DNA from 2 places in the Nonomuraea sp. NPDC049158 genome. Region 2 is predicted to be linked to the other one. Evidence: predicted binding sites of a transcription regulator. Region 2 holds the regulator's gene; the other holds the start of a gene.
What was found. The regulator HrcA, encoded in region 2, represses chaperone genes, less so after heat shock. The targets are predictions, from matches to a motif close to TTGGCACTCTCNNNNNGAGAGTGCCAA.
Positions count from the first base shown of each region.

Region 1: AB0B61_RS40475 (DNA starvation/stationary phase protection protein) is a predicted target of HrcA. The motif match lies at 1,929-1,955, and genes of this name have one in related genera.

Region 1 covers NZ_JBEZDM010000027.1:1,886-5,288, forward strand. Annotated here, with positions in the region: gene AB0B61_RS40465 (helix-turn-helix domain-containing GNAT family N-acetyltransferase) at 1-185, shown strand, start outside; gene AB0B61_RS40470 (alkaline phosphatase PhoX) at 207-1,229, opposite strand; gene AB0B61_RS40475 (DNA starvation/stationary phase protection protein) at 1,390-1,857, opposite strand; gene AB0B61_RS40480 (MerR family transcriptional regulator) at 1,965-2,798, shown strand; gene AB0B61_RS40485 (VIT domain-containing protein) at 2,795-3,403, shown strand, end outside.
Region 2 covers NZ_JBEZDM010000003.1:27,123-30,525, forward strand. Annotated here, with positions in the region: gene AB0B61_RS07860 (DUF3097 domain-containing protein) at 1-276, opposite strand, end outside; gene AB0B61_RS07865 (hypothetical protein) at 294-1,058, opposite strand; gene hrcA (heat-inducible transcriptional repressor HrcA) at 1,203-2,216, shown strand; gene dnaJ (molecular chaperone DnaJ) at 2,228-3,367, shown strand; gene AB0B61_RS07880 (ATP-binding protein) at 3,379-3,403, opposite strand, start outside.

The sequences.
Region 1 (3,403 bases), on a different contig from region 2:
TCGTCGCCGAGTGCCTGCGCCACGCCAAGGCCGAGGGCCACAAACGGATCACGCTGATGACCCGCGACTGCCTGGACAGCGCGCGGCGCATCTACCAGGCGGCCGGGTTCGCGCTGGAGTCGGAGCACAAGGAGACGGAGAACGGGATCGAGGTCACCGAGCAGGAGTGGAGCCGCGACCTCTGAGCCACCGGCCGAGGAGGGCCCTCAGGCGCGGAAGGGCCCGGCCACCTCGAAAGTGCGGCCGTCGTCGCGGCCCCGTCTGGCCGAGAAGTAGAGCCGGCCGCCGTCGGGCGCGAACGCCAGCCCCGTGAGCTCGGCCCCGTCGAGGCCACCGAGCTTGAGGAACGGCGTGACCGCCCGATCGGGGGTGATGACGTCGATCTCCGTCGACCGCCTGGCGACGTAGAGGTCGCCGGAGGGGGCGGCGGTGATGGCGCGTACGTCGTCGCAGATCCGGTCGAGCGTGGAGGTCTCGGCGTCGTACGCCCACAGGCCGCTGTCGCCCTCGGTGGTGAAGTAGCAGACGCCGCCCGCGTAGTGGCAGCCCTCCCCGCCGTCGAAGTGGCGGGCGTCGTCTATCTGGTGGCGCGTGGCCTTGAGCAGGGCGGCGGGCGACGGCACCGGCTTCCAGTCACCGGCGACGCAGAGCACCTCCAGGGTGCCCTCGGTGAGATCGCCCCAGTCGCCGGGCCTGAACCGGTAGAAGCACCCGTCGGGCTCCCCCTCCGTCAGGTAGACGACCTCACGGTCGGGGTCGCAGGCGGCGGCCTCGTGCTTGAACCGGCCCATGGCCAGGCGGGGGCGCCCGGCTCGCATGCCGTACGGATCGCACTCGAACACCCGGCCGCGATGACCGAACTCGCAGGAGAGCCAGCTGTGCCACGGTGTCGCGCCGCCCGCGCGGTTGAGGTCGGTGCCGGACAGGATGCGGTAGGCGTCGGCGATCGAGGCGTCGGCGCGGAACCGGAGCGCGGACGCGCCGCCGAGCAGCGGCAGCTCGGAGTTGGACACGTAGATCCAGCCGGTGCCGTCAGGGAAGCAGGCCCCGCCGTCGGGCGCCGCGTGCCACGTCAGCCCGGCCACCTTCTGGCCCGAGCGGGCCACGATCCGGCCGCTGAACCCTCCGGGCAGAGCCAGATCGTCGCCGCCTGGCGGCTCCAGCGGGCCGTAGGGGCTCATCCCGCCCTGCCAGAGCGGGCCCGTGCGGAGGAGAGTCTTGCTGGACATCGTGCGGCCTCCCTCTAGGTGCCACGCCAGTCGACCCCGCCGACATGAATGACAGGGAGGCGCGAGATCAAACTCTGCGCGAAATCTCTGGCCGTCGGGTGGATCGCGACGGCGGACCGGCCGCCCGGGACCGCGAGCGCCGGCCCCGGGCGGTGCGGTGTCAGCGCTGGGCCTGGAACATCCAGTGCTGCTTGTCGATGTCCTGAGCCACCGCGATGAGCAGGTCCTGGCTGACCGGGTCGGGCTCGTCGGTGGCGGTGACGCGCTCGCGCATCCGCTTGCCGACGGCCTCCAGGATGTCGGTCATCGTCGCCACGACCTTGCCGTCCTCGATCCAGCCGTTCTCCGGCTGGGAGAGCTTGGTGGACTTGGCGATGGTGGCCGCCCGGCCGTCCGGGTTGATGCTCAGGGCGACGGCGCGTTCGGCGATGGTGTCCGCGTGCTCACGGGCCAGGGCGGTGACCTCGTCGAGCTGGAGATGGATCTGCCGGAAGTGCGGGCCGGTCAGGTTCCAGTGCATCTGCTTGGCGAGCAGCGAGAGATCGAGGAGATCGACCAGGGCTCCCTGAAGGGCCGTCGCGACCGTCTTCTTCGCGTCGCCCGAGAGCGGACCGGTGATCGTAGCCATGATGTGTTCCTCCCCGTGGTTCGACATCAGGGTCTCTATGCGACGCACCCTCCTTGCCCGCTTTCTCTTGGTTGACACTGCAATAGTGACAGTGTAATTGTGAAGGTATGAGCGAGACCTGGACCATCCGTGAGCTGGCGGAGCGCGCCGCCGACGCGTTGCGCGCGCACGCCCGGCCAGACGCCCAGCCGCTCAACGGCCGGGTCCGCGACGTGCCCGGCGAGCGGCTGATCAGGTGGTACACCACGATCGGCCTCGTCGACCCGCCACTGACCAGGCGCGGCCGGATCGCCCAGTACGGCAGGCGGCATCTGCTGCAGCTCGTGGCCATCAAGCGGCTGCAGGCGGCCGGGCGGTCGATCGCGGAGATCCAGACCGCCCTGACCGGCGCCACGGACACGACCTTGGAGCGGACCGCCCACCCCGACTGGTCGCCCCTGGACGAGGACGTCGCGGCGACGGCGGCCGTTCTGGACACTACGACGGCACCCCAGGGCGAGGTGGCTCGCGATGCGGCGGACCTTCCGGAGGGCGAGACGCCTGAGGCGGCGGACCTTCCGGAGGGCGAGACGCCTGAGGCGGCGGCCCTCCCCGACGGCTCGGCGGCTCGGTCCGGGAACCCGCGCGGACGGTTCTGGGCCGCGCACCCCGCCGACGCGACCGGCCCCGCCCTTCCGTATCCCCCGCCCACCGACGCTCCCCTGCCCGCCGGCGTTCTCCGACCGGCCGGCACTCCTCCGCCAGAGGGTGCGGGCCGCCGCTCCGCACCCCTCCCCCGGCCCACGGGGCACGGGGCGCTGGTGCGCGGAGTCAGGCTGGCCGACGGAGTGACGCTCGTGCTCGACGGCGCCGGCCGTACCCCGGCTGAAGACGACATCCAGGCGGTACTCACCGCGGCGGCACCGCTGCTGGCGCTGCTCGACGAGAGGAAGCTAGCATGAAGATCACTTCGCTCGAGCCCACCCGGTGCCTGCCGGTGCCGGACTCCGGGTTCGGCGCGCTGCGGACCGCGCGCGGGAACCTGCCCCTGCAGAGCGTCGACGTGTCCGCCGACATCTCCGGCCTCATGGCCGAGGTCGAGGTGACGCAGGGCTTCCGCAACCCGTACGACGTCACGCTGGAGGCCACCTACGTTTTCCCGCTGCCCGACAGGGCGGCGGTGACGGGGTTCAGGATGGAGGCCGACGACCGGGTGATCGACGGCGTGCTCAAGGAGCGCGGCCAGGCCAGGGCCGACTACGACCGGGCGCTGCGCGAGGGGAAGCGGGCCGCGATCGCCGAGGAGGACCGGCCCGACGTGTTCACGATCACGGTGGGCAACCTGCTGCCGGGCGAGCGGGTGACGGTCCGGCTCACGCTGAGCCAGCCGCTGCCGTACGAGGACGGCGCGGCCACGTTCCGCTTCCCGCTGGTCGTCGCCCCCCGCTACATTCCGGGCACGCCGCTCGACGGCCCCGGCGCCGGCGACGGCACCGCACCCGACACCGACGCCGTGCCCGACGCCTCGCGCATCACGCCGCCGGTGCTCCTGCCCGGCTTCCCCGAC
Region 2 (3,403 bases):
CGCGCTCCGCCTGGGCGCGGCAGAGGACGGGGCGGCCGGCCGTACGAGCGTCACGACCTTGCCGTCCAGCAGGAACGCGGCGGGCGCGAACGGGAACAGGCGGCGCTTGCCGAAGCGGTCCTCCAGCGTGACGGCCTCCTTGTCGCAGGCCACCACGGCGCCGCAGAAGCCGCTCTCGGCGTCCTCCACGACCAGATCGAGTTCGGCGGGCACCTGTGGGATCTTGCCCTTGCCCGGCCGCCGCCAATTCCCCGCTAGAACATCACCCTCGTACACACGGGGACCGTAGCAAATCACCCGCCCGCCGCAAGGCGCTTGCGATGAGAGCTGCGCCGGGTCACCACCATGATGGTCACGATGACGGCGGCCAGCACGCCCAGACCGGGGATCACCAGCAGCGCCGCCACGCCGCCCACCAGGCCTCCCGCAGCGGAGGCGAAGTCGCGGCCGACGCCGAAGCGCACGCTCGTCGGCTCCTGGGTCGTGCAGGTGAACTGGTAGTCGCCCTTGGCCGGCGCGTTGACCACGAGGATGAGCTGCCACTGCGTGCCGTTGACGGTGACCCGCTCGGTGCCGGACGTCTTGGCCAGCTTGGCCTGACCGGGACCGCCGTCGATCCGGCACATGTAGTGGACCTGGCTCTCGCTGGCGAGGTACACCACCGGCTTGTCCGCCGGGTCCAGCGGCACGGTGACGCTCTGGCCCGCCGTGAACGTCTTGGACGGGGCCACCGCGCCCACCGTGTTCAGGATGCCGCTCACGAACACTCCCACCCCGACCAGGCCGGCGAGCAGGGCCAGCCCCCAGGCGACCGCGATCCACCGCAATCGCGGTCTGATCAACTTCGGGTCAACCTGAGGGCCGAACCGCTGCGGCGTGCCGTAAGGTCCGGGCTGGTACGGCTGCTGCTGCCCGTAGGGGCCGGGCTGGGGGTACTGCTGGCCGTATTGCGGCGGACCATATTGGGGCGGCGGCGGGCCGAACTGGGGAGGTTGCCCCTGGTACGGACCCTGTCCCGGCGGTGGACCGTAGGAGGGGGGCTGGGAGTCATCGGTCATATCGGCCAGTGTGCGCCCAATGGGCAGCCACTCGCTAGCTCCGGTGTTATCGCACCTTGTGGGCGGGAGCCGTACACTTGGCACTCGGGAACACAGAGTGCTAGACCTGTCGTTTCCTGAAAGGCAGAGGTAGGAGGTGAGCGCGTGCTCGACGATAGGAAGCTGGCGGTGCTCCGCGCCATTGTCGAAGACTACGTGTCCACCAACGAGCCGGTGGGCTCCAGGGCGCTCGCCGAACGCCACAACCTGAAGGTCTCCCCGGCGACGGTCAGGAACGACATGGCCGCTCTGGAGGAGGAGGGCTACATCACCCAGCCGCACACCAGCGCGGGCCGTGTGCCGACGGACAAGGGCTATCGCCTGTTCGTCGATCGGCTCTCGCAGGTCAAGCCGCTCTCCGGGGCGGAGCGGCGGGCGATCGAGACGTTCCTCGCCGGCGCGGTCGACCTCGACGACGTGGTCACCCGTACGGTGCGGCTGCTCGCGCAGCTCACCCGTCAGGTCGCGGTCGTGCAATACCCGACGCTGACCCGCTCGACGGTCAGGCACGTCGAGCTCGTGCCGCTGCATGACCGGCGGGTGATGCTCGTGCTGATCACCAACACGGGCCGCGTCGAACAGCGGGTGGTCGAGCTGCCCGAAGTGGTGGAGGACACCCGCATCGCGCACCTGCGCGCGGTGCTCAACGCCTCCCTCGACGGCTGCGGCCTGCTCAATGTCCCCGATCAGGTCGCCGACCTGCCGGAACGGCTGCCCGTCGAAGACCGTCCCGTGGTGGCCACTATCCTGTCGGTGCTCCTCGAGACGCTGGTCGAGCGCCACGATGAGAAGATCGTGTTCGCCGGTGCGGCCAACCTCGCCGGGGCCGACTTCTCGACCGGGCTGCGCGACGTGCTCGAAGCACTGGAAGAGCAGGTCGTGCTCATGCGGCTGCTCGGCGAGACTTCCACAGACACCCCGTCCACGCTCACCGTGCGCATCGGCTCGGAGAACCCGTTCCTCCGTGGCACGTCGATCGTCGCAACCGGGTACGGTTCTGGCGACAACGAACTGGCCCGGCTAGGCGTGCTAGGCCCCACGCGGATGGACTATCCCGTGACGATGGGCGCCGTGCGCGCGGTGGCACGCTACGTCAGCCAGATCCTGGCTGCATCATAAGAGGTCGATAAGTGGCAAACAGCGACTACTACGCCACCCTCGGGGTGCGCCGTGACGCCAGTCAGGAAGAGATCAAGAAGGCCTACCGCAGGCTTGCCCGCGAACTCCATCCCGACGTCAATCCGGACCCCGCGACCCAGGAGCGGTTCAAGGAGATCACGCAGGCCTACGAGGTGCTGTCCGACGCCAACAAGCGTCAGATGTACGACCTGGGCGGCGATCCCTTCGGCGGCGCGGGCGCGGGCCAGGGAGCGGCCGGCTTCGGCGCGGGCTTCCCGTTCAGCGACATCATGGACGCCTTCTTCGGTACGGCCGGCGGCGCGCGCGGCCCCCGCTCGCGGGCCAGGAGAGGGCGCAACGCGACCATCCGCGTCGAGCTCGACCTGAGCGAGACCGCTTTCGGCACGACCCGCGAGCTGGTCGTCGATACGGCCGTGCTCTGCGAGGTCTGCCAGGGCGCGGGCGCCGCGTCCGGCACCCACCCCGACACCTGTGACATGTGCAACGGGCGCGGCGAGATCTCCCAGGTCACCCGGTCGTTCCTGGGTCAGGTCATGACCTCCAGGCCGTGCCCCCAGTGCGGCGGCTTCGGGACGATCATCCGCCACCCGTGCCAGGAGTGCTCGGGTGACGGCCGCGTGCGCACCCGCCGTACGATCAAGGTCCGCATCCCCGCGGGCGTCGAGGACGGCACGCACATCCAGCTCGCCGGCGAGGGCGAGATCGGCCCCGGCGGCGGCCCGCCCGGAGACCTGTTCCTGGAGATCGTCGAGCGCCCGCACGAGATCTTCGAGCGGCGCGGCGACGACCTGCACTGCACGGTCCAGATCCCGATGACGGCCGCCGCGCTCGGCACCAACCTCGCCGTGGAGACGCTCGACGGCTCCGAGGAGGTCGACGTGCGGCCGGGCACGCAGTCGGGCCAGGTCATCACGATGTACGGCAGGGGCGTGCAGCGGCTCAACGAGACGGGCCGCGGCGACCTGCTCATCCACGTCAACGTGGAGACCCCGCTGCGGCTCGACCCGGCGCAGGAGGACCTGCTGCGCGAGCTGGCCAAGCAGCGTGGTGAGGAGCGGCCGCCCGGGAAGTTCGCCCCCGGGCAGCAGGGGTTCTTCTCACGGCTGCGGGACGCCTTCAACGGCCGCTGAGCGGGAGGCGGTCAACGGCCGTTGACCCGTGAGGGC